3 regions of the Kitasatospora sp. NPDC040550 genome follow, and region 3 is predicted to be linked to each of the others. Evidence: riboswitches for the same ligand, from Rfam matches in the RefSeq annotation. Region 3 holds a riboswitch; each other region holds the start of a gene.
The links. Region 3 has a riboswitch for S-adenosylmethionine ahead of thrC (threonine synthase). Riboswitches for the same ligand answer to the same signal wherever they lie in the genome.
Positions count from the first base shown of each region.

Region 1: it holds a riboswitch for S-adenosylmethionine, as region 3 does, so the genes downstream of both, ACZ58X_RS21865 (aminotransferase class V-fold PLP-dependent enzyme) here and thrC (threonine synthase) in region 3, are expected to answer to the same signal.
Region 2: it holds a riboswitch for S-adenosylmethionine, as region 3 does, so the genes downstream of both, ACZ58X_RS22770 (IclR family transcriptional regulator) here and thrC (threonine synthase) in region 3, are expected to answer to the same signal.

Region 1 is NZ_JBVIWC010000014.1:160,786-170,994, reverse strand. Features, by position in the region: gene qcrB (cytochrome bc1 complex cytochrome b subunit) at 1-1,633, opposite strand, end outside; gene qcrA (cytochrome bc1 complex Rieske iron-sulfur subunit) at 1,630-2,682, opposite strand; gene qcrC (cytochrome bc1 complex diheme cytochrome c subunit) at 2,691-3,500, opposite strand; gene ctaE (aa3-type cytochrome oxidase subunit III) at 3,688-4,308, opposite strand; gene ACZ58X_RS21875 (response regulator) at 4,706-5,131, shown strand; gene trpD (anthranilate phosphoribosyltransferase) at 5,251-6,327, shown strand; SAM riboswitch class IV at 6,451-6,568, shown strand; gene ACZ58X_RS21865 (aminotransferase class V-fold PLP-dependent enzyme) at 6,620-7,984, shown strand; gene ACZ58X_RS21860 (Lrp/AsnC ligand binding domain-containing protein) at 7,988-8,269, opposite strand; gene ACZ58X_RS21855 (rhomboid family intramembrane serine protease) at 8,311-9,093, opposite strand; gene ACZ58X_RS21850 (hypothetical protein) at 9,322-9,585, shown strand; gene ACZ58X_RS21845 (NYN domain-containing protein) at 9,874-10,209, shown strand, end outside.
Region 2 is NZ_JBVIWC010000015.1:119,053-129,261, forward strand. Features, by position in the region: gene ACZ58X_RS22720 (RNA ligase family protein) at 1-1,494, opposite strand, end outside; gene ACZ58X_RS22725 (M1 family metallopeptidase) at 1,651-3,075, opposite strand; gene ACZ58X_RS22730 (hydroxymethylcytosylglucuronate/cytosylglucuronate synthase) at 3,292-4,551, opposite strand; gene ACZ58X_RS22735 (SRPBCC family protein) at 4,772-5,245, opposite strand; gene ACZ58X_RS22740 (ArsR/SmtB family transcription factor) at 5,248-5,652, opposite strand; gene ACZ58X_RS22745 (SRPBCC domain-containing protein) at 5,649-6,095, opposite strand; gene ACZ58X_RS22750 (hypothetical protein) at 6,227-6,484, opposite strand; gene ACZ58X_RS22755 (hypothetical protein) at 6,743-7,138, shown strand; gene ACZ58X_RS22760 (MarR family winged helix-turn-helix transcriptional regulator) at 7,170-7,625, opposite strand; gene ACZ58X_RS22765 (transporter suffix domain-containing protein) at 7,634-7,927, opposite strand; SAM riboswitch class I at 8,044-8,186, shown strand; gene ACZ58X_RS22770 (IclR family transcriptional regulator) at 8,386-9,099, shown strand; gene ACZ58X_RS22775 (sialidase family protein) at 9,189-10,209, opposite strand, start outside.
Region 3 is NZ_JBVIWC010000008.1:1,078-11,286, reverse strand. Features, by position in the region: gene groL (chaperonin GroEL) at 1-1,370, opposite strand, end outside; gene ACZ58X_RS13905 (cold-shock protein) at 1,705-1,908, opposite strand; gene ACZ58X_RS13900 (MoaD/ThiS family protein) at 2,459-2,737, opposite strand; gene thrC (threonine synthase) at 2,766-4,046, opposite strand; SAM riboswitch class I at 4,064-4,199, opposite strand; gene ACZ58X_RS13890 (glucosyl-3-phosphoglycerate synthase) at 4,349-5,377, shown strand; gene ACZ58X_RS13885 (alpha,alpha-trehalose-phosphate synthase (UDP-forming)) at 5,416-6,882, shown strand; gene otsB (trehalose-phosphatase) at 6,869-7,708, opposite strand; gene ACZ58X_RS13875 (DUF3263 domain-containing protein) at 7,825-8,061, opposite strand; gene ACZ58X_RS13870 (cupin domain-containing protein) at 8,175-8,519, shown strand; gene ACZ58X_RS13865 (extracellular solute-binding protein) at 8,548-9,786, opposite strand; gene ACZ58X_RS13860 (ROK family protein) at 10,135-10,209, shown strand, end outside.

The DNA of each region.
Region 1 (10,209 bases), on a different contig from region 3:
TCTCGTGGTGCTCCTCGGCGGTGGGCTTGGGGATCTGGCTGCCCTCGCCGTAGAAGCCGCGGGAGAGCTTGGCCCGGGTGCGGGTGAGGGCGCCGGCCTTGCGGGCCACGCCGTTCTCGTCCGTCTGGGCCGGCAGCTCGACCGGCTGGTTCTGCTCGTGCGCCGTGAGGGTGTGCAGGTCCTTCGCGGGCAGCTGGGCGTGCACCTCGATGAACTCACCGTGCGGCAGGCGCTTGATGACGCCGGTCTCGCGGCCGTGCAGCACCTTCTCCTTGTCGCGGCGCTGGAGGCCGAGGCACCAGCGCTTGGTGACGATGAAGGTGATGACCGGCACCAGGAAGAAGCCGGCGCGCACGAAGTAGGTGATCGAGTTGATCGACAGGTGCAGGTGGGTGGCGAACAGGTCGTTGCCACCACCGACCAGCAGCACCAGGTACAGGCTGATCCAGGCGGCACCCAGGGCGGTGCGGACCGGGGCGTTGCGCGGGCGGTCCAGGATGTGGTGCTCGCGCTTGTCGCCGGTGATCCAGCCCTCGATGAACGGGTAGACCGCGATCGCGACCAGGACCAGCGGGAAGATCATCAGCGGGACGAAGACACCCAGGTTCAGGGTGTGGCCCCACAGGCTGATCTCCCAGCCCGGCATGACGCGGATCAGACCCTCGGAGAAGCCCATGTACCAGTCGGGCTGGGCGTCGGTCGACACCTGGTCCGGACGGTACGGGCCGTACGCCCAGATCGGGTTGATCGTGGCGATCGCCGAGATGGCGGCGATGATGCCGAAGACCAGGAAGAAGAAGCCACCGGCCTTGGCCATGTAGACCGGCATCAGCGGCATGCCGACGACGTTCTTCTCGGTCTTGCCCGGGCCCGCCCACTGGGTGTGCTTGTGGTAGAAGACCAGGATCAGGTGCGCGACCAGCAGGCCGAGCATGATGCCCGGGATCAGCAGGACGTGGATGGTGAAGAACCGCGGCACGATGTCGTGGCCGGGGAACTCGCCCCCGAACAGGAACATCTGGATGTAGGTGCCGACCAGCGGGACCGCGAGGATCGCGCCTTCCATGAAGCGGATACCGGTGCCCGACAGCAGGTCGTCCGGCAGCGAGTAGCCGAAGAAGCCGTCGAACATGCCGAGGACCAGCAGCAGGAAGCCGAAGACCCAGTTGATCTCGCGGGGCTTGCGGAACGCGCCCGTGAAGAACACGCGCATCATGTGCACGAGCATCGCGGCCACGAAGACCAGGGCGGCCCAGTGGTGGATCTGGCGGATCAGCAGACCGCCGCGGATCTCGAAGCTGATGTCCACCGTCGAGGCGTACGCCTCGGACATCCCGATGCCCTTGAGCGGCACGTACGAGCCGTTGTAGACGACCTCGGCCATCGACGGCTTGAAGAACAGCGTCAGGTAGACACCGGTCAGGATGATGATGACGAAGGTGTAGAGGCAGATCTCGCCCAGCATGAAGGACCAGTGGTCCGGGAAGATCTTGCGCAGGTTGGCCTTGGCGAGGGAGTAGATCCCCAGCCGGCCGTCCGTCCAGTCAGCCGCGGACTCCCACTTGTTGGCGGGGTTCGCGCGCGTGCTGGAGGGCTTGGCGGCACCGGTCTTGGTGCTGCTCGCGCTACTCATCGAGCACGCTCCCAGAAGCTCGGGCCGACAGGCTTCTCGAAGTCGCCGGTGGCGATCAGGTTGCCCTTGTCGTCAGTGGTGATCTTCAGCTGCGGCAGCGGGTGGCCGGCCGGGCCGAAGATGACGCGCGCGCCGTCCGCCAGGTCGAAGGTCGACTGGTGGCAGGGGCAGAGCGCGTGGTGGGTCTGCTGCTCGTACAGGCTGATCGGGCAGCCGACGTGGGTGCAGATCTTGGAGTAGGCGAGGATGCCCTCGAAGCCCAGCTCCTTGGACTTGTCGTCCTTGATGTCCTCCGGCGCGATGCGCACCAGCATCAGGGCGTCCTTGGCGATGCGCTGCTGGAAGTCCTCGTCGTGGGTGGTGAGCCCCTCCGGCATCGCGAAGGTCAGCGAGCCGATCACGAGGTCCTCGGGCTTCATCGGCTGCATGGTGCTCATGTTGACGAGCTGCAGCGGCTTGGCCGGGGTGGCCTCCTTCCAGCCCGTCTCCTGGAGCTTCTTCTCCGGCAGCGGGCCCAGGTCACGGAGCAGGACCACGCCGGAGAGCGGGACCAGCGCCATCGACCCGATGAGGGTGTTGCGGATCATCTTGCGGCGGCCGAAGCCGGACTCGGCGGCACCGGTCTTGAACTGCTCGATGACGTCGTTGCGGACCTCGTCGTCGGCCTCGATCGGGTGACGCTCGGCCGGCAGCTCGACGTCCGACATCAGGGTGCGGGCCCAGTGGACCGCGCCCGCGCCGATCATGAACAGCGCGACGCCCAGGGTCAGGCCGAGCGCGAAGTTCAGCGCGCTGACGTGGCCCAGCGGGAAGATGTAGACGATCTTGTCCGGGTCGATGGCCACGTACGAGGCGATGAAGCCGATCGTCGCGAGCATCGAGACCACGAACATCAGCGAGACCTGACGCTCGGCCCGCTTGGCGGCCTGCTCGTCGATGTCGGTGCGACGGGGCTCGTGGGCCGGCAGGCCCGGGTCGGCGAACGGGTTGCCGTGGTCGGCCACCTCGCCGGCGGAGCCGTGCGGCTCCGGGAGCTTCTCTTCTGACATGTCGTGGCTCATGACTTCTTGGCCTTGGTGGTGTGGGCGGCGACCCAGATCGCGACCGCGATGAGCGTGCCGAGGCCGAAGATCCAGCCGAACAGACCCTCGGTCACCGGACCGAGGCTGCCCAGGGTGAGACCGCCGGGGTTGGGCTCATCGTTGGTGGTGTGGCGGACGAAGGCCACGATCTGCTTCTTCTGCTCCTCGGGCATGGTGCTGTCCGGGAACGACGGCATGTTCTGCGGGCCGGTCTGCATGGCCTCGTAGATGTGCTTGGCGTCCACGCCCTCCAGCGACGGGGCGTACTTGCCCTTCGTCAGGGCACCGCCCTGGCCGGCGAAGTTGTGGCACTGGGCGCAGTTGGTGCGGAACAGCTCGCCACCCTTGGAGATGTCGTCCGGGTCGGTCGAGGTGTACTGCTTCGCGTCCGGCGTGATCGGGCCGGGGCCGAGGGACTGGACGAACGCGGCGAGCTGGTCGATCTCGCTCTGGCTGTAGATGGCCTTCTTGCGCGGCACCTGGGCACCGGGCTGCTGGGCCGGCATGCGACCGGTGCCGACCTGGAAGTCGACAGCGGCGGAGCCCACGCCGACCAGGCTCGGACCGTCGCTGCCGCCCTGGCCGTTCAGGCCGTGGCAGGAGGAGCAGCCCACGGCGAAGAGCTTCTTGCCCTCATCGATCGCGAGCGACTGCGCGGCGACGTCGGCCTGCGCCTTGTCGGCGGGCGCGAACGCGGCGTACAGCCCCCCGGTTGCCGCCAGGGCGAGAAGTAGGACGACCAGCGCCGCCAATGGGTGGCGCCGTCGTGCGGAGAGCTTTTTCACGGAATAACCCCGGTGTCAGGATCTGGTCGACTGGTGGGTGCACCCGGCGGCCGGTCTGGCCGGCACGAGGTTGCCTGTCCAAGGCTGCGCGCGCGGTCGGTCGGTGGGAGCGTCGGCACCGGCAGAAGCGGCCCGTCGCCGGTGAGGGCGGGGGCCGCTGCCGGTGGCCAGCGACCTGATCAGCTGGTTACTTGATCAGGTAGATGGTCGCGAACAGGCCGATCCACACGACGTCGACGAAGTGCCAGTAGTAGGACACGACGATCGCGGCGGTGGCCTGCTCGTGCGTGAAGCGCTTGGCTGCGTACGTCCGTCCCAGGACCAGCAGGAAGGCGATCAGACCGCCCGTCACGTGCAGACCGTGGAAGCCGGTGGTCAGGTAGAACACCGTGCCGTACGGGTCCGAGGACAGCGAGAGGCCGTCGTTCTTGACCAGCTCGGTGTACTCGTAGACCTGGCCGCCGATGAAGATCGCGCCCATGAAGAACGTGAGGGCAAACCACCCGCGGAGCTTCTTCACGTCACCGCGCTCGGCGGCGAACACGCCGAGCTGGCAGGTGAGCGAGGAGAGCACCAGGATCGTGGTGTTGACCGAGGAGAACGTCACGTTGAGGGCGTGCGCCTTCTCGGCCCAGAACTCGGCTCCCTTGACGGAGCGGAGCGTGAAGTACATCGCGAAGAGGGCCGCGAAGAACATCAGCTCGGAACTGAGCCAGACGATCGTTCCGACGCTGACCATGTTCGGTCGATTGACCGATCCGTGCGCGTGCCCGGTTTCTGTTGCTGTTGCTGTCGCCACGACGGACATTATGTCGGTCCCTTATTCCGTCTTCACGTCGGGGGGTGTCCCTCGGAGTGTCCGGTGCGTGCGGTATGCCCCCTTGAAGGGCGACGGGGGGTCCGGACGGAGGCTGAGCAGCGGCGTGTCCCTTTTCTGACGGTTCCTCGGAGGGGCCCGCGACCCCGTTGCCCGGCGCGTCGTTGCACGGTCGGCCCAGTGTCCTGCCGTAAGGGGACGGGATGCCGCATCGGCCGTCCGGGTGGACCGGGAGGGTCCGGGTGACGGGCCGTCCTCCGAGCGGGTGAGCCACGGGCGCGGCGGCTTGAGGGGGAACGTGCGCGAGGGGGACCGGCGACGGGGGAAACGGGAGTAGCATCCGGATCAGGTGAACGTGGTCCGGATCACACTTGAGGGAGCAGGGTCCATGGCGTACACGACCGACGAGACGCTCACCGTCCTCGTCTACAGCGACGACCGCAACACCCGCGAGCAGGTGCTGACGGCGCTCGGCCGTCGCCCCGCCGAGGATCTTCCGGAGCTGTCCTACCTCGAATGCGCGACCACCCCCGCGGTGCTCAAGGCGTTGGAGAAGGGTGGCGTCGACCTCTGCGTGCTGGACGGCGAGGCGGTGCCGGCCGGCGGCCTCGGCCTCGGGCGCCAGCTCAAGGACGAGATCTACGGGTGCCCGCCGGTGCTGGTGCTGATCGGCCGGCCGCAGGACTCCTGGCTCGCCGCCTGGAGCCGGGCCGATGCCGCGATCTCCCACCCGGTCGAACCGGTGGCGCTGGCCGAGGCGGTCGCCACCCTGCTGCGGGCCCGGCTGGCGAAGCGGGCCCCGGCCGCGCGTTGAGCGGTGCCGTCTCAGTACTGGAGACGACGGCGCCGTGGGCGCCCCGCCGCTCGATAGGCTGGCTCCATCCGTACGGACGTCCCCCGGTGCGGGGGAACCGACAACAGCTGGAGTCAGCCATGGTGAACGTGAACCCTGCGAACGGTGGTACCGACCCCGCGCAGGTGGTCCGCACCTGGCCGGACCTGCTGGCGGCCCTGTTGAAGGGGGAGGACCTCGACCGCTCGTCCACCGCGTGGGCGATGGACCGGATCATGAGCGGCGAGGCGTCCCCCGTCCAGGTGGCCGGGTTCATGGTGGCGCTGCGGGCCAAGGGCGAGACGGTCGACGAGATCGCCGGCCTGGTGGACGCCATGTACGACCACGCCGAGCCGCTGGACATCCCCGGCCCGGCGGTGGACATCGTCGGCACCGGCGGGGACCGGGCGAAGACCGTCAACATCTCGACCATGTCGGCGATCGTCGCCGCGGCGGCCGGGGCCAAGGTGGTCAAGCACGGCAACCGGGCGGCCTCCTCGTCCAGCGGCTCCTCGGACGTGCTGGAGAAGCTCGGGGTGGCGCTGGACCTCTCCTCCCGGCGGGTGGCCCAGGTGGCCGAGGAGGTCGGGCTCACCTTCTGCTTCGCGGCGAAGTTCCACCCCTCGATGCGGCACGCCGCCACCGCGCGGCGTGACCTCGGGGTGCCCACCGCCTTCAACATCCTCGGCCCGCTGACCAACCCGGCGAAGGTCACCTCGCACGCGATCGGCTGCTTCGACACCCGGCTGGCCGGGCTGATCGCCGGGGTGCTCGCCCGGCGCGGGGCGACCGCGCTGGTCTTCCGCGGCGACGACGGGCTGGACGAGCTGACCATCACCACCACCTCGCGGGTCTGGGTGGTGCGCGACGGCGCGGTCACCGAGACCACGTTCGATCCGCGGGACGTCGGCATCGAGCTGGTCGGCATCGAGGCGCTGCGCGGGGCCGACGCCGCGTACAACGCCGAGGTCGCCCGCCGGCTGCTGGCCGGGGAGCGCGGGCCGGTGCGGGACGCCGTCCTGCTGAACACGGCGGCGGCGCTGGTCGCGCTGGACCTGGGCGACGCCCCGCTGGCGGAGCAGCTCGCGGCGGGCATGGTGCGGGCGGCCGAGGCGATCGACTCCGGCCGGGCGCAGGACCTGCTGCGGCGCTGGTCGGAGGCCACCAGCCGGATCTGAGGCGGTAGTTGAGGGCCCGTGTCGGTTCGTCGACACGGGCCCTTCGGCTGCGCGCCGAGAGTGCTGTCCGGATGGTGGATGCCTGTTTGACCGTCCGACGTACCCGACCTAGAGTCTTCGCCAGGTCATGAGTGACAGCGTCAAGCCCCAGCTGGCTGTCCGGCAACCCTCCGTCCGTGGCGGGGTGCCCTGGGTGAGGACCGGGTCGCCGGACAAGCCGTCCGCGCGACAAGCGCGGACACCGGACGATCAGCACTCCCGGGGTCCCTTACCCGTGAAGGAGTGCATCCTCATGTCCCTCTCCCTCGGAACCACCGCCCCGCTCGCCGTCCTCGGCCACGACGTCGAGGTCCCGCTCGCCAGCGGTGAGAAGGTCGGCTACGCGGCGCTCGACTACGCGGCCAGCGCGCCGGCGCTCCAGCGGGTGTGGGACGACGTCGCCGCCTACGCCCCCTACTACGGCAGCGTCCACCGCGGCGCCGGGTACCTCTCGCAGCTGTCCACCGACCTGTTCGAGCAGAGCCGCCGGACCGTCGCCGAGTTCCTCGACCTGCGCGAGGGCGACCAGGTGGTCTTCACCCGCGCCACCACCGACTCGCTCAACCTGCTGGCCGCCGCCGTCCCGGCCGGCACCCGGGTGTTCGCCTTCGAGACCGAGCACCACGCCTCGCTGCTGCCGTGGGCCCACGCCGGGCTGGAGGTCGGCTACCTGCGGGCGCCGCGCTCGCGGGCCGAGGCGGTGGCCGCGCTGGAGGAGGCGCTGGCCGCGGCGCCGGAGGGCCCGAAGCTGCTGTGCGTCACCGGTGCCTCCAACGTGACCGGCGAGCTGTGGCCGGTCGCCGAACTGACCGAGACCGCGCACCGGTACGGCGCCCGGGTGGTGCTGGACGCCGCCCAGCTGGCCCCGCACCACCGGGTCTCGGTGCGCGGGCTGGACGTCGACTGGATCGCCTTCTCCGGCCACAAGCTGTACGCGCCGTTCGGCGCCGGGGTGCTGGCCGGGCGCTCCGACTGGCTGGACGCGGCCGAGCCCTACCTGGCCGGCGGCGGGGCGACCCGGACGGTGGCCCGGGAGCTGGACGGCTCGGTGGCGGTGCAGTGGCACACCGGCCCGGCCCGGCACGAGGCCGGCTCGCCGAACGTCATCGGCGCCTACGCGATCGCCTCGGCCTGTCGGGCGCTCACCGAGGCCGGCTTCGACGCGCTGGAGGCCCGGGAGCGGGAGCTGGTCGAGCGGTTGACGGCGGGGCTGGCGGAGATCCCCGAGGTCCGGGTGCTGAACCTGTTCGGGGCCGGCTCGGCCAGGGTGGGCGTGCTGTCCTTCGTCGTCCGCGGCTGGAACAGCTCGCACTTCTCGGCCGCGCTGTCCGCCGAGTACGGCATCGGCGTGCGCGACGGACTGTTCTGCGCGCACCCGCTGGTGCGCACCCTGCTCGGGGACGAGGAGTCGGCGCCCTCCGAGTGCGGGGCGCCCGAGCCCTCGCTGCCCGGTGAGCGCAGCCTGAACGCGATCCGGGTGAGCTTCGGGGCCGGCACCCCGGACGAGCACGTCGAGCGCTTCCTGGCCGCGGTCCGCGAGCTGGTCACGGACGGCGCGGCGTGGAACTACCGCAACGAGGGCGGCCGTTGCGTCGTCGACACGCGTCGCGCGGGCTGAGTCCTACTCGTCCAGGCCGAGGGCGAAGGCCGCTTCCAGGTCGTGCTGGGAGTAGGTGCGGAAGGCGATCTGGGTCTCGGTGTGGGCCACTCCCGGGACCTTGTTGAGCCGGCCCGGGATGACCTCGGCCAGGTCGTCGTGGCGGCGCACCCGGACCATCGCCACCAGGTCGTATCCGCCGGTCACCGAGTACACCTCGCTGACGCCCTCGATCGCGGCGATGGCCTCGGCGATCTCGGGGATCCGGTCGACACTGGTCTTGATCAGGACGATGGCGGTGATCACAGTTCGGGCTCCTTGATGGGGTGCGGCCAGCGTATCGGGCCTCAGCCGGGGCGTCTCGGGGGGTGGCCGACCACGGTGCAGGCGTACAGGAAGCCCGCCGAGAAGCCGATCACGTGCACCAGGTAGGCCACCCCGGGCCCGGCCGAGTGCACCGACCACCACTGCAGGGCGAACCAGAGGCCGAGCACCAGCCAGGCCGGGAAGCGCAGCGGGAGGAAGAGGAGCAGCGGGACGAGGGTGGTCACCCGGGCCCGCGGGTGGAAGCGCAGGTAGGCGCCGAGCACGGCGGAGATCGCGCCCGAGGCGCCGATCAGGACCCGGGTGGAGTCGGGCGCGTGCGCCTCGGCGAGCGCGAAGCCGTACGAGGCGGTGCAGCCGGCGGCCAGGTAGAAGAGGAGGTACCTGGCCCGGCCGACCCGGCGTTCGACGGTCGGGCCGAAGACGTACAGGAAGAGCAGGTTGCCCAGCAGGTGCAGCCAGCCGGCGTGCAGGAAGAGGCCGGTGAGGGCGGACACCGCCGGGTGCTTGCCCGGGGTGGGGGCGGCGGGGCAGCCGGGGACCGGGTCGGGGGCCTCGGCCAGTTGCCCGGCGGTCAGCGGGTGGCCGGTCAGCAGTTCGGCGGGGACGGCGCCCCAGCGCTGCTCGTACCGCTGCTCGGCGCAGATCCGGGCCTGGCCGGTGCCGTACAGGGGGTTGAGGCCGGCCGCCGGGCCGAGCAGGAAGACCAGGGTGTTGACCGCGATCAGGGCGTAGGTGACCGCCGGGGCGGGCAGCGCCGGGCGGCCGTCCCGCGCGTCGGTGTGGTCGGGGGCCGTGAGCGCCATGCGGCCAAGCATCCCTCCGGGCGCGGCAGGTGACACGGCGGTTTACGGCAGGTGGACTACTGGTCCGTCCGGCGGGGCGGGACGGGCTCCGGTCATCTCAGCTGACCGGTGGTCCTGGTGGTTGCCCCAGGCAATAGGCTTGGGGCGGGCATTCCCGCCTCCCGCCGCCGACGCCGGGGCCCCGGGGGAGCGCCCAGCCCGCCCAGGGACCAGCCGAGAGGACCCCCGATGACCGTCCCCGCTCTGACCGCCGAGACGCGCTGGCGCTGCACGCTGTGCGGCAACCTCACCCGCTTCGACGTGACCCGCTCCGCGCGGGTGACCGAGTTCCTGCACTTCGACCTGGCCGGCGAATCCCGGGTCGAGGAGACCGAGGTGCACAGCGAGACCGTGGAGTCGGTGCGCTGCCGCTGGTGCAACGCGGTGGACCAGGTCGAGCTGGTGGCCCGTCCCGGCGCCGAGGGCGTGGAGGCCCCCGCCGCGCAGGGCTGACCCCTCCGGTGCGGTGGGCGGCGCGCGACGCCGCCGTCCACCGCACGGGACAATACAGACAAGACGCACGGAGCGTGACGACAGGGGCGGCCGCGGCCGCACCCGCTGGACCAGATCGGAGCCGAGGACGTGGTGGACGCAGCGAGGGAGCCCGGCGAAGCGCAGGGGCTCCAGCCCGCTGCGCCGGCACCGGAGCCGGCCGCCGAGTCGGTCCCGTCCGAGACCGGCCTCCCGGAGGGCCCCGGCGCGGCCCCGGCCGACGCGGGTGCCGAGCGGGCGGCCGAGAAGCTGGACCGGCCGCTGCCCGAGGGGGTGCGCCGGCGGGTGGTCGGGCTGGCCTCGGACGCGCTGGGCGGGCTGCCGCCCGGGGAGCTGCCGCAGAGCCTGCGTCAGTACGTCAAGTTCACCCCCGCGCGGCGGGCCAAGTACGCGGCCACCGCGCTGGCGGCGGCGCTGGAGTCCGAGCCGGCCTTCCGGGTGCGGATAGCGGAGCGGCTGCGGCTGGGCCAGCCGGACCTGGTGAAGGCGCTGGAGTCGGGCACCGTCCCTGGCGCCGCCGATCCGATGGACGTCGCCGCCGCCGCCTACCTGGTGCGCTCGCCCGGCTGGAGCCGACTGGTCGCC
Region 2 (10,209 bases), on a different contig from region 3:
CTGGTCGGCGCGCGAGCCGCGGGCGGCGCGCAGGTCGTCCAGGCTGATCCGGGCCGAGACGCCGGGCAGGGCGGCCGAGAAGGTGCTCTTTCCGCTGCCGGACGGGCCGCTCAGGTGGACCAGCCGGGGGAAGCGGCCGTCACGCCAGCGCCAGGTGGCGGCCACCGCCTCCTCGACGGTGCTGATCCGGCCGAGCGCGTAGGCCTCGCGGGCCTGGGCCCAGCAGCGGTCGGCGGCGTCGGGGCCGTCGGGAGTGTCGGCGGCGAGGCCGGCGAGAGCCTCGCGCAGGCCGGTGCGCAGCCAGGCCAGCGGGTCGGGGTCGAGCAGTCCGGCGTCCTCGGCGTGCAGGGCCGACCAGGCGACCTGCTCCCGCTCGGCGGGCCCGGGGGCGGCGGTCGCGGCCACCGCGTGCAGCACGCCGAGGTCGGCTGCGCTCGCGAGCCGGACCAGCCCGGCGCGGCGCTCGGCGTCCGGGTACGGCTGCTGGAGGCCGGGGTGCAGCCCGACCAGGTCGGCGACCCGGCGGGCCAGGGGCAGGCCCAGGCGGTCGGCGAGCCGGGGCGCGAGCGACTCCCGGCGGGCGGAGCGCAGTGCGGTGGCCAGCACGCCGGCCAGTCGGGCGTCGCCGGTGCGACCGAGCTCGTCGAGGCGGGCGGAGACGTCGGCCAGCTCCTGCGACCGGCGGTCGGGGCCGGGTGGGCTGTTGGGTTCGGTCGGGGCTCCGGGGGCGGTCGGGGCGCTGGGTGTGGTCGGGGCTCCGGGTGTGGGCACTGCGCTGGTTGTGGGCACTGCCGCGAGTTCGGGCAGGCCCAAGGCCTCGGCCAGCAGCGGGAGTTCCGGCAGCCGGCCGGACCGGATGTCCCAGAGCGGCGCGTCGGGGCCGAGGCTGTTCTCCACCACGGCGGCGTGCATCCAGTGGGTGTCGGTCCGTACGTGCTGCGGGCGGACCCACTTGGCGACCCGCTCGCCGAACTCGCCCCGGGCGAAGCCCCGGACGGTCCGGACCACGTAGCCCTCCTGGCGGTCGAGGTCCAGGCGCAGGGTGCGCAGGGCCCGTTCGTCGAAGCGGCCGCGCCAGAGCACCCGGGGTGTGGGGATGCCGAGGCGGCGCAGGAAGCGCACGGTGGCGTCCCAGTCGAGGCACTCGTCCCGGTCCGTCCAGACCGAGAAGCCGTAGAACCAGCTGTCCAGGTCGGTGTACGGGATGGAGTGCCGGGCGAACAGGTTCTCGCCGCAGATCCGCCAGCCGTCCGGGATGCGGGCGCCGACCCGGTTCTGCAGGCCCTTGACCCAGGCGCGGGAGGGGTGGTGGGCGGAGTCCAGTGAGCGGGCGTGCAGGCCGTCGGGGTAGAGGGTGGTGTTCTCGCCGTCCAGCTTCTCGGTGACCACGACCTCCGCCCCGGCCAGGTCGGAGACGTCCCCGGTCCGTACGTCGTCCGCCGCAGCCCCCGGTGACCAGGGGAGATGCGGCGTCCGGGGGTAGTGCACACGCATGCCGAGCTCCCTGAACGTCCTTGATCCGGCGGCCACTGTAGGAGCCGCTGGGACGGGAGGGCCACCGATTAACGCCGCTGGTGGCGGCTCTGACGGGGCTGCTGCCGGGGGCTCGGTCGGGTGTGGAGGGGGAGCGGAGCCGGCGTGGGTCGGGGATCAGTCGATGCGGTGCTCCTCCCAGAAGCGCGTCAGGTCGACGGACGTCGCGGCCTGGGCGGCGGCCTTGAACTCGGCGGTGGTGGAGACGCCGAACCAGTGGGCCCGGACGTAGTCGTGCAGCAGCGCGGACATCGTGTCCGTGCCGATCAGCCGGCTCAGCTCGTGCAGGGCGCAGGAACCGCGGTCGTAGATGACCGCCTCGTAGCGGTCGGGGTGGGCATCCCAGTAGCTCATCGGGTTGGTGAGGCGTTCGGCCGGGCTCCGGAAGGGAGTTGCGGCGGTGCAGCCCTCCTTCGTCCGGCCCATCTCGACGTCCATGGCGTACTCGGCGAAGGACTCGTCCAGCCAGGGCGAGTGGTACTGGTCGTCACCGACGATGCCGTACCACCACTGGTGCGCCAGCTCGTGGACGACGGCGGAGGGGCGGATCCGGTCGAGGACGAAGGCCGGGTACTCCATGCCGCCGAACTCGAAGGCGTCGTCGAGGACGGTGGCGACGTCCCCGTAGGGGTAGGGGCCGTAGCGGGCTGAGTGGTCGTCGACGGTCCGCAGGGAGAGGTCCAGCATCGCGCGGGCGTCTGCGGCGGAGACGCTGCTGACCGAGTAGACGGCGACCCGGACGCCGTCGCCGGAGCGGCCCTCGATCCGGTGGAACGGCCCGGCGGCCCAGGCGAATTCGCGGACCTGCCGGGCGCCGATCCGGGTGACCGTGCGGCCCGGGCCGCCAGGGGTGTCGACGGCGGTCCCGGTGGCGGGCACCAGCACCTCGGTGGGGTGGTCGAGGGTGACGGCGAAGTCGGAGGCGAGGCCGTAGAACGACTCGCCGAGCTCGCTGTACCGGTCCAGGTGCCAGCCCGATCCGTCGCGGACGGCGAGGACGGGCAGGGCGTTGCCGATGAAGCTGAACGCGCCGTCCCGGCCGAAGCGGTCGATGCCGTCGGGGACGTCGACGCCGAGATCGAACTCGACCGTGTCGGAGGCGCCCCGGGGCAGCGGGCGGGCCAGCGGGACGCGCAGGGCGGTGCAGTCGACCTCAGCGGTACCGTCCAGCCCGGTCACCCGGACGGACGGGGTCGCGCAGCCGCCGCGGAAGTTGTCCCAGAGCCGCAGGTGGACCTCGTGCAGGGGTTCCGGCGAGGTGTTGGTGAAGACGATCCGCTCGTGGCCGCGCCAGTGCGCACCCGTGGCGTCGCTGCTCAACTCCACGGTGTAGGCGGGGGCGCCGGGGGTGCGGGTCGGGTCGGCGGGGGCGCGGCCGGGTGGTGCGGCGCCCACCGACAGGAGCACGGCGAGGACGGCGAGCAGGGGGAGGAGGAGGCGCCGTGCGCCGGACGGCACATCGGGCCGGTCGAGCAGTCGTTGGACGGTGGTGGTGAACCGGGCGGATGTGACCGGTCGGAAGGGTGGGCCGGTGGACTTCATCGTGGAGGACCTCGGAAACCTCGGGGATGTCGGGAGCAGGGTCGCAAGCGGGGGTGCTGGAGGGGGTTGGTCAGCGTGCACGTCGCTGTCCCGACGCGCTGTGCCGGGCCTGCCGGGCCTGCCGGGCGGGCAGCGCGTCGCCGGCACCGTGCCTGAGAACGGCCTCCACCAGCCCCGGGACACGCAGCGGCCCTCCGTCGGGGTGATCCGGCCCGGTCAGTGGAGTGGCAGGCCGGCTTCCGGGGAGTCGGCCAGCAGCCGCAGCAGGGCGTCGGCGACCTGGGCCGCACCGGCCGTGCCGACCGCGTTCGTCAACGCCGTCCAGTCCGGGGCGGGTGGGGCCGCGGCAGCCCCGTCGGCCAACCGTTTGAGCTTCTCGACCAGGCCCTCCCGTACGGCCGCGGCCGTACGGTGGCGGCCGAGGTCGGCGGCGCGGGCGATGCCGCCGTGGATCAGGTCGAGGGCCTTGCCCGCGCCATGGGCGCGCAGGGCCAGTGCCTCCTCCTCGTCGAACACCTCAGGGGGCCAGCGGAGGCGGACGTCGGTGCCGAGCGCCCGGCTGTGGAAGCGGCCGTTGAAGATCTGGCTGAGGTTCTGCGGCGGCAGGCAGATCGTCGGGGTGCCGAGTTGCCCGGCCTCAAGGAGGGTGGTCAGCCCGGGGGAGGTGAGCAGTACGTCGCAGTCGGCGAGGCGGTGCAGGAACTCCTGGTGGCGGAGGGCGCCGACGGTGGTGACGGGCGGGTGGGCGCAGGAGTCGACCAGCTGCGCGGCCAGCCACGCCGGCAGGTTGCCCGCGATGTGCACCTCGGTGACCCCGCTCGCGGTCAGCGCCTCCAGCGCGGCGGGCAGGACGAGCTGGGGATAGCTCGCCCAGTCCGTGAGGTGGGGCGCGCGCAGCCCGCCGAGGTTGAGCAGGGCGCGCCGCGGGTGCGGCGTGGGAGGACTGCCGCGGGCGGCGCCGCCGTCGGCGATCACGGCATCCACCCAGCGGAGCCGGAGCACGTCGGCCAGCACCCCGGCGCCCTCCGGCGGCAGTTCCACGCATCGCTGGGCGCAGTACACCTCGGCGTCCAGCGGGAGGTCGGGCCGGTCGCCGTCCGTCCAGAGGAACGGCAGACTGTCCACGAACACCACCGGTACCCCGCACACCCGCAGTGCGTTCGCCAGCCCGCCGTCCAGCACCACCAGTGCCGCCTGCACCCGCTGCGCCCGGACGATCCGGCCCAGCTCCTGGTCGGACCGCTCGTCCGGGAGGTCGAACCAGCGCTCCACCGGTTGTTCGTCGAGCAGCGGTCTGCCCAGCCCGGAGGCCAGGCCGATGAACCTCAACCGCTCGCCGCCGCGGGCCCGGAGGGCGGACAGCACCGCGCTCAACTTCCCCGAGCTGCCCCAGCCGAACTCCACCCCGGCGACGGCGACCGTCGTGGCCGCCGCCCTCGTGGCCCCCGCTCTCGTGATAGCCGTCCTCGCCCGCATCCCTGTCAACTCCCCCGCCCGTACCGGATCTTCTGTCGCTCCGTATTCGTACCAGGAGCTCGGAGAAGGGGCGGTTCGACTGCCTACGGAAAAGCGAGAGCTAACCACCCCGAAAGGTGAAGTTCTCGTCCGGCACATTGACGGACGGGGGGATCGACGGGCCGGTGGACGGCCGGCCGGTCGGCGGCTTCGCGACCGGCCGCACCCTGGGGGGGTGTCGTCAGGCCGGGTGGTGGTCGGGGACGGCGTTCAGCTCGATGCCGTGTTCGAGCAGGGCCTTCATCGCGCACAGGGCGGTGGTGAAGCCGCCGACGGTGTCGTTCACCCAGCGGACGGTGTCGTCCCCCGAGCCCTGGAAGCCGGTCTCGGTGGCCTCGACGAAGGTGGTCTGCGGCGTGCGCGGGGTGAACCGCAGCTCGACCGTGGTCGGCTGCTCGTAGTTGCCCCATTCGAAACGGATCAGCCGCCCCTCCCGCACCTCCTGGACGCTGACGTCGGCCGATGCCCCGTAGGTCTCCCACTCCCAGCGCACCTCGGCCCCCGCGACCATGGGCCCGCTGCTCCTGCTGTACCAGAACCGGGACGTGGCGGCCGGATCGGCGAAGGCCCGGAAGGCCTCCGCGGCGGGCGCGCGCACCAGCATGCAGGCGTACGCGGCGGGGGCGTGGGTGAGGTGCCGGTTCTCCGTCGACATGGTCAGGCTCCTCCATGGGGCTGTTCCGGTGGTCGTGACGCGTCGTCACGACCGGTTCGCGACTCCCGCTCCGCCGCCTCGGCGACGCGCTTGATGTGCGCCAGTCTGCGGTCCCAGTCGGCGGCGAGCGAGGCCATCCAGCGCGCCGTGGTGTCGAGCGCCGCGGGCCGCACCGTGTAGCGCACCTCGCGCCCGACGCGGCCGCTGCTCACCAGCCCGGCGGCGTCCAGGGCGGCGAGGTGCTTGACCACGGCCTGGCGCGAGACGGGAAGGTGCCGGGCGAGCGTCGTCGCGGTGGCCTCGCCCTGTGCGGCGATCAGTTCGAGCAGTCGGCGTCGGGTGGGGTCGGCCAGGGCCGCGAGTACGGTGTCGACCGACTCGACGGCGCCGTGGGGTTCGTCGGTCACGCGGCGGGCTGTTCGGCGCGCGTCCTGAGCGCGTCGAGCTCCTGGCGCCAGCCGCCGGTGTTGTCCTCGACTGCCTTGCCGCGCAGTTCCTCGGACCCGGCCAGTGTCGCGAAGCCGCTCTCGACCACGCGCAGCCGCGTCCTGCCGTCCTCCGGGGTCAGGGTGAACTCGACGAGGGTGCTGTTGTCCTCGCGCAGTTCCTCCCCGGGGAACGCGCTGGCCCAGCGGTAGGCCAGGTAGGTCGGCGGTTCGACCTTCTCCACGCGTACCGGGAAGTCGCCGTACTCCGGGTTCCTGGCCACCAGTTTCTCGCCCTCCCTGGCCACGGTGCCGGGCAGGCTCGCCTTGTCGGCGACCCAGAAACCGGGCTCGGCCACCAGGGACCAGACCCGCTCCAGGGGCGCCGCGATCAGGGTCTCGCGTTCGATCCGGTCCCCGCTCATGAGGGGGCTCCTTCCCGTGCGGACAGTGGGTGCAACTCCAGAGTTGCACGTCGCCCAGCCAGGTGCAACCCGAGGGTTGCACCTCGCGCGGTTCGTCGTCGAGGGTCCCGGCCTCGCCCTGTCGCAGCCGGCTACCGCCCGGGGGTGGCCTCCTCGATGGCCGCCAGCAGGCGGGCGTGGACGGCGGTGGCGGCCGCGCGGGTCGCCGGGTCCGCGTCCTTCAACAGCGGGGTGATCAGCTCGGCGGCCGCGGCGAGGACCGGCACGGGCACCGTCGCCTCGCGCAGGTGGAGGAGCTGGGAGGCGGCCCGCTCGCCGGGCGTGGCCAGGGTGCGGGCGTCGGGGATGAGGGCGGTGAGGCCCCGGGGGAGCGGCTGAGTGCTGGTCACCCGCCCCATTCTTCCGCGCCCCGGCCGTCGCCGATCACCACGGCCGGTCGGCACATCCGGTCACCACGGCCGATCGGTGGCGGCCGCGCAGGCGGGCCTCGGTCGCGATAACTCCTGGTCGGGAGAAGCGCTCGATGCCATTCTGTGCGAATGTCTGATGAATCGCATGAAGAGCGTGATGCTTCGATACCCGCCACGGAGGCGGCTCCGCCCGAGCCCGCGCGGGAGCCCCGACTCCGGTCCTGGAAGGCCCCGGCGGTGTTCGCGGTCGTCGGACTCGTGGTCGGCGCCGGCGCCGTCGGGCTGGCCTGGGGCGTGTCCGGGCCCGGGGACGACGAGCCGTTCACGCTGGTGGGCCAGGCGCGGATCAATACCTCCGATCCCACCAAGTCGGGCCCCTGCAGCGGGGCCACGGGCCTCGACGACGTCGGCAAGGACGCCCTGGTGACCGTCCGCGACTCGGCGGGCCGGGTGGTCGCGACCGGCGCCCTGGGGCAGGGCGAGTACCAGGACTCCGCCTGCCGGTTCCCGATCGTGCTGCCCGGCGTGCCGGGTGGTTCGGACTCCTACTCGGTGCAGGTCCTCTGGCACCCGAGGGCGAAGGTCACGAACGAGCAGGCGCGGACGGGGAGTCTGGTGGTCTCTCTCAACTGATCGGTCCCGCGTGGCGTTCGGGGCGGTGGCGTCAGTCCTCGAAGACCCGCTTCAACTTCCCGAGTGCGGACTCGATCTCCGCCATGTCCGTGGCCGAGAGCTTCGCGACGTAGGCGTCGTGGAGCTCCCGTTCGTACCGGAGCACGGTCTGCCGGTAGGCCGTGCCGCGGGCCTCCAGGCGGAAGACGTGGACGCGTCCGTCCTGGGGGCTGCGCTGCCGGGAGAGGTAGCCGTCCTTCTCCAGGCGCGCCAGGTGCTGGCTGACGGCGCCCTTGGACACGCCGAGGCGCTCGGCCAGGTCCTTGGGGGTGACGTCCGGGTCGGCCACGATCCGCCCGAGCACGAGGTGCTGCTGGGCGGTGAGCCCGAAGTCGTCGTAGCGGGGCCCGTGCCGTTCCGAGAGGAGCCGCAGGTCCGTGAAGAGCTGGTCGAGCCGGGCACCGCGGGCGTGCAGGTCGGCGCCGTCGGGTCTTTCGCCGGTGTCCATCGGGCTGGTCACTCCGTGGTCGGCGGCTGCTCGGCGGCGCGGCTGCGCCTCCTGAGTCCCAGGCGGGACCTGACGGCCCGGACGGCTTCCTTCCCGACGCCCGCCATGCCGATGAGGGCGCTCGTCTCGGCGACCACGAGCGTCCCGCCGAAGGCGGCGGCCTTGGTGCCGGAGTCCAGCGGGAGGAAGAGGATGACGAGGACGGCCACGTAGGTCAGGGCGCTCAGGATGAGGAGTGCGATGCCGATCCTGAACCTGAGCGGCTTCTTCGGGGGTGCTGAGGTCGCCGGGGTCGCAGTCATGGAAATAGTTTAGGAATCTAAATCATCCGTGGTCAAGGACCCCGATGGGCGCAGGAGTGCGGGGAGGTCGGGAAAGGTTTGGCGGGGCGCCGGGGAAGTCTTGTATCGTTCTTCGCGAATCATCCAGAGGGGTGGAGGGACCGGCCCTACGAAGCCCCGGCAACTCCCCGTTCGACCCGGCGTCCGAAGTACGCGCCGTGCCGTCCGGGGTCAGTGCCAACTCCGGCCTGTCGCCAACGTGGCGCGGGGAAGATGAGGAGACACGGTGCTCTCAGTGCTGTCCTTCGCCCGGGCGCTTCCCGCCCCGGCCCTTTCGCGTACCCGTTTCGTGCTCGGCGCAGGCGATCTGCTGTTCCCGCAGGCCTGTCCCCGCTGACCACCCCGCTCCCACCCCAACGGAGCGCCCGTGAGCCGTACCCACCCGTCGCTCACGGGATCTGAGACTGGAGTACCCGTCCATGGAGAACACGAGCGGCGTCGGCGTGCTCGACAAGATCACCTCGATCCTCGGCACCCTGGAGGCCGGCCCGGCCACCTTGGCCGGGCTGGTCGACGCCACCGGCCTGGCCCGGCCGACCGCGCATCGGATCGCCGTCGCACTGGAGCACCACCGGCTGCTCGGCCGGGACCTCCAGGGCCGGTTCGTCCTCGGCCCGCGGCTCGCCGAACTCTCGGCGGCGGCCGGTGAGGACCGCCTGCTGGCCGCGGCCGGCACGGTCCTCACCCACCTGCGCGACGTCACCGGCGAGACCGCCCAGCTGTACCGCCGGCAGGGCGAGGTCCGGATCTGCGTGGCGGCCGCCGAACGCCTCTTCGGCCTGCGGGACACCGTGCCGGTCGGCCTCGCGCTGCCGATGAAGGTCGGGTCCGCCGCCCAGGTCCTGCTGGCCTGGGAGGAGCCCGAGCGGCTCCACCGCGGGCTCCAGGGCGCCCGGTTCACCGCCACCGCGCTGAGCGGGGTGCGGCGCCGGGGGTGGGCCCAGTCGATCGGCGAGCGCGAGCCCGGCGTCGCCTCCGTCTCCGCGCCGGTGCGCGGCCCGGCCGGGCGGGTGGTGGCCGCCGTCTCGGTCTCGGGGCCGATCGAACGGCTCAGTCGGCACCCGGGTGCCCGCCTCTCCCAGGCCGTCATCGAGGCGGCGGGCCACCTCACCGACGCGCTGCACCGGCCCTGACCGGGCCGCCGGTCCGGGTCGGACCTGAGTGCTCGGGGCCAGCGGCCGCCGGTCCGTCCAGGGCGACCGGGCCGGCGGCCGCCGGTGGGTCAGCGCCGCAGGTGTTGCGCGGCGCGCGGGCCGACGGCGGGCGCCCCGGTGCGCGCCGCTCGGGCGGTGGGCGCGGCCGCGCCCGGGCTGCGCAGGGTGTCCGGCCGGAAGCGGCCGCTGTACACGTCGGTGGAGTTCGACGGGGCGCCGCCGTTGGCGGTCACCAGCACCGGGCGGATCAGGCGGCCGTCGGCGATCAGGGCCTGGTAGTCGCCGAGGAAGTGGCCCCCGGCGTACGGCGCCTGGAGCCAGTCGAAGACCGGCGAGATCTGCCGCTCGACCGGACTGTTCTCGCCGCCGCGCGGGAAGCTGAGCAGCCAGGCGGCGGTGGGCAGCGTGGAGGTGTCGCCCGGGGTGAGGTAGCGCAGGTCGTAGTAGCTGACGGCGACGGTGCCGTCGGCCGTCACGGCGATGGAGGGGGTGAACGCCGGTGCGCCCGGGGCCTGGTTGAGCCGGGTCGGGCCGCTCCAGGTCCGGCCGCCGTCCGTGGAGTGCACCAGCTGGATCGCGTCGTACCTGCCGCCGGTGGACTCCGAGCCCTCGTAGGCGAGGTACAGCTCACCGGTCTGCGGGTCGATCGCCACGCTGGGCAGACCGGCGCCGGCCCGGAGGGACTTGGTGGCGTCGGCGGGCGCGTTCGGGTGGACCTCGGGGACGGAGGTGTCGGCGGCGACCCGGACCGGCCGGCTCCAGGTGCGGCCCTGGTCGGTGGAGCTGACCATGCCGAAGTGCACGTCGCTGACGGTGGTGGCGGTCGCGTCGGTGAAGGTGATCCAGTCGAAGAAGTCGTACAGCGTGTCGGTGCGCGGGTCGACCACGATCTGGTTGCCGATGGTCTGGGTGTTCGGCGTCGTGGCGGTGGTCACGAAGGGCTTCGCCGGGGACCAGGTCCGGCCGTGGTCCCGGGTGACGGACAGGTAGCCCGGCCCGTCGAAGACCGGGGTCGGGCCGGCGGCCTGGTCCACCCGGTCCCAGACCTGGTAGGCCACGCCCGGGTGCACGGGGTCGGCGGTGACGGCG
Region 3 (10,209 bases):
AGGCCGGCGTTGGTCGCGATCTGCTTGATCGGGGCCTCCAGCGCGACCTTGACGATGTTGGCACCGGTGGCCTCGTCGCCGTCCAGCTCCAGCTTGTCGAAGGCGACACCGGCCTGCAGCAGCGCGACGCCACCACCGGCGACGATGCCCTCCTCGACGGCGGCCTTGGCGTTGCGGACGGCGTCCTCGATGCGGTGCTTGCGCTCCTTGAGCTCCACCTCGGTGGCCGCGCCGGCCTTGATGACGGCCACGCCGCCGGCCAGCTTGGCGAGGCGCTCCTGGAGCTTCTCGCGGTCGTAGTCCGAGTCGCTGTTCTCGATCTCGGCGCGGATCTGGTTCACGCGGCCGGCGACCTGGTCGCTGTCGCCGCCACCGTCGACGATGGTGGTCTCGTCCTTGGTGATGACCACCTTGCGGGCGGTGCCCAGCAGGTCGATGCCGGCGTTCTCCAGCTTGAGGCCGACCTCCTCGGAGATCACGGTGCCACCGGTGAGGATGGCGATGTCGCCGAGCATGGCCTTGCGGCGGTCGCCGAAGCCCGGGGCCTTGACGGCGACGGACTTGAAGGTGCCGCGGATCTTGTTCACGACCAGGGTCGACAGGGCCTCGCCCTCGACGTCCTCGGCGATGATGACGAGCGGCTTGCCGCTCTGCATGACCTTCTCCAGCAGCGGGAGCAGGTCCTTGACCGAGCCGATCTTGGAGTTGGCGATGAGGATGTACGGGTCCTCGAACGTCGCCTCCATGCGCTCCAGGTCGGTGGCGAAGTAGGCGGAGATGTAGCCCTTGTCGAAGCGCATGCCCTCGGTGAGCTCGAGCTCCAGACCGAAGGTGTTGCTCTCCTCGACGGTGATGACGCCTTCCTTGCCGACCTTGTCCATGGCCTCGGCGATGAGCTCGCCGATCTGGGTGTCGGCGGCGGAGATGGAGGCGGTGGAGGCGATCTGCTCCTTGGTCTCCACGTCCTTGGCCTGGGCCAGCAGCTGGTCCGAGACGGCGGCGACGGCCTTCTCGATGCCGCGCTTGAGGGCCATCGGGTTGGCGCCGGCGGCGACGTTGCGCAGACCCTCGCGAACCAGGGCCTGGGCGAGCACGGTGGCGGTGGTGGTGCCGTCACCCGCGACGTCGTCCGTCTTCTTGGCGACCTCCTTGACGAGCTCCGCGCCGATCTTCTCGTAGGGGTCCTCGAGCTCGATCTCCTTGGCGATGGAGACACCGTCGTTGGTGATCGTGGGGGCGCCCCACTTCTTCTCCAGCACGACGTTGCGACCCTTGGGGCCGAGCGTGACCTTCACTGCGTCGGCGAGCTGGTTCATGCCACGCTCAAGGCCGCGGCGAGCTTCCTCATCAAAGGCGATGATCTTGGCCATCAGAAGTGGTCCTCCGGGACACGGTCGACTGCTCGGACCAAGGGGTGCCCGCGACGGACGGCCCTGGTGCGCGGAGGTCCATTCCCCTACCGCTCCCGGGGGCCTCACCGACCCGGTCCGCTGTCACTCTCACACTGTGAGTGCTAACGCCAATGATTAGCACTCCGGGTGGTCGAGTGCAAGCCCAATGGCCGACCCGCGAGCCGCCGTCCACCCCCGGACGGTCCGGCGCGGGAACGCGAACGGGCCCGTACGACGCGTGTCGTACGGGCCCGCCGAGAAGCGAGTGGTCACCAGCCGTGGGCCGCGCCGAGCTCCTGGGTGCCGGAAGAGGTCAGACCGCCGCGCGGACCATGTCCGCCTGCGGGCCCTTCTGTCCCTGGGAGATCTCGAACTCGACCCGCTGGCCCTCCTCGAGGGTGCGGTAGCCGTCCATCTGGATCGCGCTGTAGTGGACGAAGACGTCCGCACCACCGTCGACCGCGATGAAGCCGTAGCCCTTCTCCGCGTTGAACCACTTGACGGTGCCCTGAGCCATTCCGAACTCCCCTAGTGCTGTGCTGGCCCTTCACGGGCCAGCAGGTCGCGGGCCCGGGTCTGGTTTGAAGGCCGGCCCGGGGAACCCCCCCTGAGCGCAGCCGTGCACGCCGCAATCGTCCGCACGGGGGCGCCGGACGGCTTCCGTGAGCGGTTGATTACGTCGACCGCCGCTGAATGTATCCGGATCGACGCCCTCTGCAACAGGGTCAGCCGCCGGGAATTCCGCAGCCCCGTCAAGAGACAAGAGCGAACAAACCGGGAGGAAATCGGCAATTAGCGCCGGACATAGCGGACGAATTACTCAAATGCCTGCAGGAATTCTGACATCTGCCTGACATGTTTCACGGACCCGGCCCCGGGCCGGTCTCAGCGTCCGGACGAGCTCCGGTGAAGCGCCCACTGCCGGAAGGGGAAGCTCTGTTCCCAGCAGAGCCACACTCTACTCCGACTCTGACCGAAAATATTCCCGCCGAAATGCCGGCGGCCGCCCGCACGCACGGAGAGTGGAATTCCGTACGCGCGGACGGCCGGGAAGCGGCGGGAACGGCTCAGCAGCCGCCGGCCACCGCCGGAATGATCGAAACGCTCGCACCGTCCGCGATCCCGGTCGCCAGACCCTCGGCGAACCGCACGTCGTCGTCGTTCACGTACACGTTGACGAAGCGGCGCAGCTTGCCGGTGTCGTCCAGGATCCGGGCCGCGATGCCCGCGTGGTTCCGCTCCAGGTCGGCGATGACATCGCCCAGGGTGGCCCCCTCGGCGATCACCTCGGCCGCGCCGCCGGTGTAGGTGCGCAGGATGGTGGGGATGCGGACGTTGGCGCTCATGACTCTCCTAGCGGGGTGGGGGGGTGGATCAGGCGGACGCGAGGCCGGCGGCGTGGAAGGAGTCCAGCGTCGGGCGGATGACGGCGGTCATGCCCGCCTCGGAGACGGCGTCCAGGGTCTTGAGGCCGTCCCCGGTGTTGATCGCGACGGTCTCCTTGGCCGGGTCCAGCCGGCCGGTCTCCACGAGCTTCTTCAACACACCGATGGTCACCCCGCCCGCGGTCTCGGCGAAGATCCCCTCGGTCCGGGCCAGCAGCCGGATCGCCGCCACCACCTCCGCGTCCGTGACGTCCTCCACCGCACCGCCGGTCCGGCGGGCGATGTCCAGCACGTACGGACCGTCCGCCGGGTTGCCGATCGCCAGCGACTTGGCGATGGTGTCCGGCTTCACCGGCCGGATCACGTCCCGGCCGGCCTTGAACGCCGCCGAGACCGGCGAGCAGCCCTCCGCCTGGGCGCCGAAGATCCGGTACGGCCGGTCCTCCACCAGACCCAGCTTGATCAGCTCCTGCAGACCCTTGTCGATCTTCGTCAGCTGCGAACCCGAGGCGATCGGGATGACGATCTGCTCCGGCAGCCGCCAGCCGAGCTGCTCGCAGATCTCGTAGGCCAGCGTCTTGGAGCCCTCGCCGTAGTACGGCCGCAGGTTGACGTTGACGAAACCCCAGCCCTCGCCGGCCGGGTCCCCGATCAGCTCCGAGCAGAACCGGTTCACGTCGTCGTAGTTGCCCTCGATGCCGACCAGCTCACCGCCGTACACCCCGGCCATCACGACCTTGCCCTGCTCCAGGTCGTGCGGGATGAACACGCAGGATCGGAACCCGGCCCGGGCCGCGGCCGCGCCCACCGCACCGGCCAGGTTGCCGGTCGAGGAGCAGGACAGCGTGGTGTAGCCGAACGCCCGGGCCGCCTCGATCGCGCAGGCCACCACCCGGTCCTTGAACGAGTGCGTCGGGTTGCCCGAGTCGTCCTTGACGTGCAGCTGGGCGGTGAACCCGAGCTCCCGGCCCAGGTTGTCCGCCTTCACCAGCGGGGTCCAGCCGGGGTTCAGGTTGGGCTTCGAGGCGACATCGGCCGGCACCGGCAGCAGCGGCGCGTACCGCCAGATGGACGCGGGGCCGGACTCGATCCGCTTGCGCAGCTCCTCGGCGCGCTCGCTGCCGAACTCGTAGGCGATCTCCAGCGGCCCGAAGCACTCCACACAGGCGAAGCTGGGGCCGAGCGGGAAGCGGGTCCCGCACTCCCGACAGGACAGGGCGGCGGCGGGGCCGAGGTCGACGGAAACGGGTGCGACAGTGTCGATAGCCATGATGGCGGAGGCCTCTCTCCTCATCTTCCCCGCGGCGCGGTCGCGCCACAGGCCGGAATTGGCACCTGTCCCGCCGGGGCCTGTCGACGACAGCCGAGCGAGAAGGTTGCCGGGACGTCAACGGGCCGTTCCCTCAGTCCCTCTGGATGAGCTTGTGAAATTGTGGTGGTGCGCAGCGGCGACCCCGGCGTGCAAAGGTCCGACCGCTGTACGAAGACTGTATCCGAAGGCGTCAACCCTGAACGGGACCGTCCGCCAAGCGAGATGACCCGTCCCACCCGATCCCGCCGAGGAGAGTCACCGTGCCCGCCGAACCGACCCACGCCCTCCTCCCGCAGGCGGCGTCCTGGCTCCGCCGCCGCTCGTGGAGCGCGGCCGAGCGGCCGGTCGACGCCCTCCTCGCCGCCAAACGGCGCACCGGCCGGACGGTCAGCGTCGTCCTCCCCGCCCTCGACGAGGAAGCCACCGTCGGCGACATCGTCCGCACCGTCCGGCGCGAGCTCATGGACCGGATCCCGCTCGTCGACGAACTCGTCGTGGTCGACTCCGGCTCCACCGACGCCACCGCCGCCGTCGCCGCCGAGGCCGGCGCCCGGGTGGAACACCGCGACCGGATCCTCCCCCGGCTGCCCGCCGTCCCCGGCAAGGGCGAGGTGCTCTGGCGCTCGCTGCTGGTCACCCGCGGCGACATCGTCTGCTTCATCGACGCCGACCTGCGCGAGTTCGACCCGGCCTTCGTCTCCGGCATCGTCGGCCCGCTGCTCACCGACCCCGACATCCACCTGGTCAAGGCCATGTACGACCGCCCCCTGGAAGTGGCGATCAGCGGCTCCGCCGCGGGGGACCCCGGCGCGATCGTCCCCACCGGCGGCGGCCGGGTCACCGAACTCGTCGCCCGCCCCCTGCTCAACCTCCACTGGCCCGAACTCGCCGGCTTCGTCCAGCCCCTCGGCGGCGAGTACGCGGCCCGCCGCTCACTGCTCGAACGACTGCCCTTCCCCACCGGCTACGGCGTCGAGCTCGGCCTCCTGGTCGACGCCCTCGACCTGGTCGGCCTCGACGCCCTGGCCCAGGTCGACGTCGGCGTCCGGCACCATCGCCACCAGGACGGCCAGGCCCTCGGCCGGATGGCCGCCACCATCTACCGCACCGCCCTGGAACGCCTCGACCGCTCCCACCGCCTCAAGGCCTCCGCCGACCTCGTCCACCCCCACCTCACCCAGTTCACCCGCGACCCGCACACCCGCGCCTTCACCGCCCACACCCACCCCGTGACGGCCCTGGAACGCCCCCCGATGCACACCGTCCCGGAATACGCCACCCGCCGCTGACGGGTTTGCCACCGGGACCCCCCGGCAACATCCCAACCATGGGCGATCTCACGACCGAACGTTCGAGTGCGACCGGAACCGCCCCCGTCCTGGTGGCCTCCAACCGTGGACCGGTGTCCTTCGGCACCGCCGACGACGGCACGCTGACCCTGCGCCGCGGCGGCGGGGGGCTGGTCTCCGGCCTGTCCGCGATCGACGACCCCACCGCCGTCTGGGTCTGCGCCGCCCTGGGCGACGCCGACCGCAGAGCAGCCGGGGAGGCCCCCGACGGCCGCCTCGACCTCGCCGGGCACGACGTCGGCGGACAGGCCGTACGGATGCTCGACATCGACCCGGAGACCTTCGCCCGCGCCTACAACGGCGTCGCCAACTCCACCCTCTGGTTCGTCCACCACCTGCTCTACGCGACCCCCACCGCGCCCTCCTTCGACGCCGACTTCCGCACCGAATGGGCCGCCTACCAGGCGTACAACGCGGCGTTCGCCACCGCCCTCGCCGCCGAGGCCGCCCCGGGAGCCGCCGTCCTGGTCCAGGACTACCACCTCTCCCTCACCCCGGCGCTGCTCCGCCAAGCCCGCCCCGACCTGCGGATCGGCCACTTCTCCCACACCCCGTGGGCCCCGCCCGAGTACTACCGGCTGCTCCCGGACGACGTCGCCCGGGCCGTCCTGACCGGCATCCTCGGCGCCGACCGGGCCGGCTTCCTCACCGAACGCTGGGCCCGCGCCTTCGCCGCCTGCTGCGAGGACCTCCTCGGCGCCGTCTTCGACCCGGCCGCCCTCACCGTCACCCACGAGGGCCGCACCACCCAGCTGGGCGTGCACGCCCTCGGCGCCGACGCCGACTTCCTGCGCGAACGCGCCCACCGCCCCGACGTCGACGAGCGCCTCGCCGCCCTCCGCACCGCCGTCGGCGACCGCCGCACGATCGTCCGGGTCGACCGCACCGAGCTGAGCAAGAACATCGTCCGCGGCCTCCAGGCCTACCGGCACCTGCTCCGCACCCGGCCCGAGTGGCACGACCGGGTGGTCCACATCGCCTTCGCCTACCCGTCCCGCACCGACCTCGCCGAGTACCGCGACTACACGGCCGCGGTCCAGGAACTCGCCGAGGCCGTCAACGCCGAGTTCGCCACCCCCACCTGGCAACCGCTGATCCTGCACGTCAACGACGACTTCCCGCGTTCCCTGGCCGCCTACCGGCTCGCCGACGTGGCCCTCGTCAACCCGATCCGGGACGGCATGAACCTGGTCGCCAAGGAGGTCCCGGTGGTCTCCGACCACGGCTGCGCCCTCGTCCTCTCCCGCGAGGCCGGCGCCCACGCCGAACTCGGCGACGACGCCCTCACCGTCAACCCGTACGACGTCATCGCCACCGCCGAGGCCCTGCACACCGGCCTCACCATGAGCCCCGAGGAACGCGCCGACCGCACCAAGCGCCTCGCCGCCGCCGCCACCGCGCTCCCCCCGCAGCAGTGGTTCCTCGACCAGCTCAACGCCCTCTGAGGGCCTCCCCCAGAGCCTCCAACAGCTCCACCACCCCCTCGGGCCCGTCGACCACCACATCCGCCAGGTCGGCGAGCTCCCGCACCGGCGCGTCCCCCACCGCGCCGGCGCACACCAACAACCCCGCCAGCCCCGCCCCCCGCAACTCCTCCACCGCCCGGAACGCCGCCACGTCCCCCAGGTCGTCCCCCGCGTACAGCACCGACCGCGCCCCGCGCTCCCGCAGGAACCCCGTCAGCGCCGCCCCCTTGTCCACCCCCGGCGGCCGCAGCTCCAGCACCAACCGCCCGGGCTCCACCACCAGCCCGTACTCCCCCGCCAACTCCGCCACCGGGCCGCGCAACGACTCCAGCACCCGCTCCGGCTCCGCCGTCCGCCGCGTGTGCACCGCCACCGAGCGCCCCTTGTCCTCCACCCACGTCCCCTCGGGCGCCCCCACCCGCTCCAACACCCCCGGCAACGCGCCCCGCACCCCCGCCACCCCCGGATGCACCGCCGGCGCCGAGAGCTCCCCCGCCTCCCACCGCTCGGCCCCGTAGTGCCCCAGCACCACCAGCCCCGGCACCCCGGCGAACCCCCCGTACTCCGCCGCCACCCCCGCCGGCCGCCCGGTCACCACCACGACGGCCCCCACCACCGCCGCCAACCCCCGCAACGCCCCCACCACCCCCGGATGCGCCCGCGCCCGCGAGGGATCCGCCACGATCGGCGCCAACGTCCCGTCGAAGTCCAGAGCGACCACCGCATCACCGGGCGCCGCCAGAATCGCCCGCAACCCGTCCCGCCCGGCCTCGGTCGCCGGCTTCACCATCTCGTCAAGACCCATACCGACACCCATACCCCACCCCCGCCCCCGCACCCCCAGCACAAACCCACCCCCACCGACCCACCCACCCTCCCGAAAGCCCACCCCCACACCAAAGCCCCGCGCAGCGGCCCCCTTCACCGAGCCCCGCGCCGCCCCTCCCGCACCCGCCGCAACCGATTCACCAGCACCGGCGCGAACGCCAGCGCCTCCTCCCGGTCCAACAACCCGTTCAGCACCTGGTAGTACCGCGTGGAGGAGAGCCCCAGCTCCTCCCGGATCGCCCGCTCCTTGGCCCCGGCCGTCCGCCACTGCCGCCCCTCCAGCGCCAGCACCGCCCGGTCCCGCTCACTCAGTTCACCCGGCTCGCCCACCACGCACCACCTCCGCACAGCCCCCGACGGACCTACGAAGTGTCATTCTCGGACGCACCCCCGACACACTCTGCCCCCCACCCCGGCGCCCCCGCCCGGCTAGCGTCACCCCCATGACCAGCTTCGCCGTCCACATCCCCAGCGCCGACCTCGACCCCGAGCCGCTCGACCCGTCCCAGATCGTCTCCGGCACCCCCGAGGTCACCGGAAAGGTCCTCGCCGAGTCCCCCGACGGCCGCCAGCTGCGCGGCATCTGGCAGATCACCCCGGGCGTGGTCACCGACGTCGAGGCCGACGAGATGTTCGTGGTGCTGAGCGGCCGGGCCACCATCGAGGTCGAGGGCGGCCCGACCCTGTCCGTCGGCCCCGGCGACTGCGCCGTCCTGCGCGAGGGCGACCGCACCACCTGGACGGTCCACGAGACCCTCCGCAAGGCCTACGCGATCACGCTCCCCTGACCCCGGAGGCCCCCCGCCCCGGGGGGCCTCACTGCTTCCGGACCCGGCCCGCTTCCTTCATCGCCGCGTCCTGCAACCCCTGCAGCACCTGCTTCGGGTCCCCGGTCACCGCCTGCCCGATCCCCGTCTTGATCCGGTTGCTGACCTCACCCCAGGCCGGGTCCCCGAACGGGTAGAAGCTGGCGTTGGTCAGCCCCACCGCGAACTGCTTGAGGTCCTCGTGCCTGGGGTCCGAGGACATCTGGTTGAAGGCGTCCTGGGTCACCGGCAGCAGGTTGTACTGCTCGTCGAACTTGAGCTGGTAGTCCTTGGTGTAGACGAAGGACAGGAACTTCTTGATCTCGTTCTTGTGCCCGTTGGCCTTGAACGCCATCATCCAGTCCGCGACGCCGAGGCTCCCGGTCCGCCCCACGCCGTCCTTCTTCGGGATGGCCGCCGTCCCGAAGTCGATCTTCCCGGCGGACGCCATCCGCAGCAGGGTCGGGTGCCCGTTGAGCATCGCGACCTTCCCGGAGGCGAAGTCCTGGAACACCGGCGTGCGGTTCATCTTGCCCGGGTCCGGGTACGTCAGCCCGGTGCCGACCAAGTTGCTCTTGAGCCAGTTGAAGGTCGCCTGGTTCTGGTCGCTGTCGATGGTGTAGTTGCCGACGTCGTCCGAGAGCGAGCCGCCCCCGCTCAGCGTCCACAGCATCGACTCGGCCGGCGCCTCCTCGGGCCCCAGCGGCAGCCCGTACGGGGTCACCCCGGGGACCTTGGCCTTGATCTTCTCGGCCGCGGCCCGCAGCTCGTTCCAGGTGGTCGGCGGCTGGGTGATCCCGGCCTGCTTGAAGATCGCCTTGTTGTAGAAGAGCACCCGCGAGGAGGAGACGAAGGGGATCCCGTACTGGGTCCCCAGCACCTGTCCGGCGTGCGAGAAGTTGTCCATGAACTTGGCCTGGGTGTCCATCGAGAGGACGTCCGCGGCCGCGTACAGCCGGTCCGCCGCGACCTGCTCGGCGAAGCCGCCGGTCTGCAGCAGGTCGGGCGACTTCCCGGCCGCGATCATGTCGTCGACCTTCTTGCCGATGTCGGTCCAGCTGTCCACCTCGACCTGGACCTTGATGCCGGGGTTGGCCGCCTCGAAGGCCTTGGAGACCTCGTCCCAGTAGTGCTTGGAACTGGTCTCGGCGTTCTCCCCGTAGTCCGCGGCGACCAGTTTGAGCGTGACCGGCCCGTCGCCCTGCCCGCTGCACGCGCTGACCGTGGTGAGCACCAGTGCTCCGGCCAACGCCGTACCGAGCACACGGAGGGAAACGTGGGCGCGCCTGTCCAACGCGGGTACCGCCTTCAAAAAGAACTGCAGCCGGACGAGGGAATCCGGCAGGGGGGAGCGCCACACTCCCAAACCGCTCGCACACTGGTCCACACCACTCGCCCTCACCCGTCGAGTAGTTACCGAAGTGCCCTGGTTCATTGCACGATGCGCAACAACAGGCGAACGGAGGCCCTCGGCCGGACTCCGGGGCACAAAGCCCCGCACACCGCCGCAGCCGAGACAAAGCTCACCCAGTATGGACCAGACCAATCCGACAACTGGACTAGACCTCTTCGACCCGACCAAGGGAAACTGTCCTCCGTGAAGCACGTCATCGCACTCGATGTAGGCGGCACCGGCATGAAGGCCGCGCTGCTCGCCCAGGACGGCTCCGTG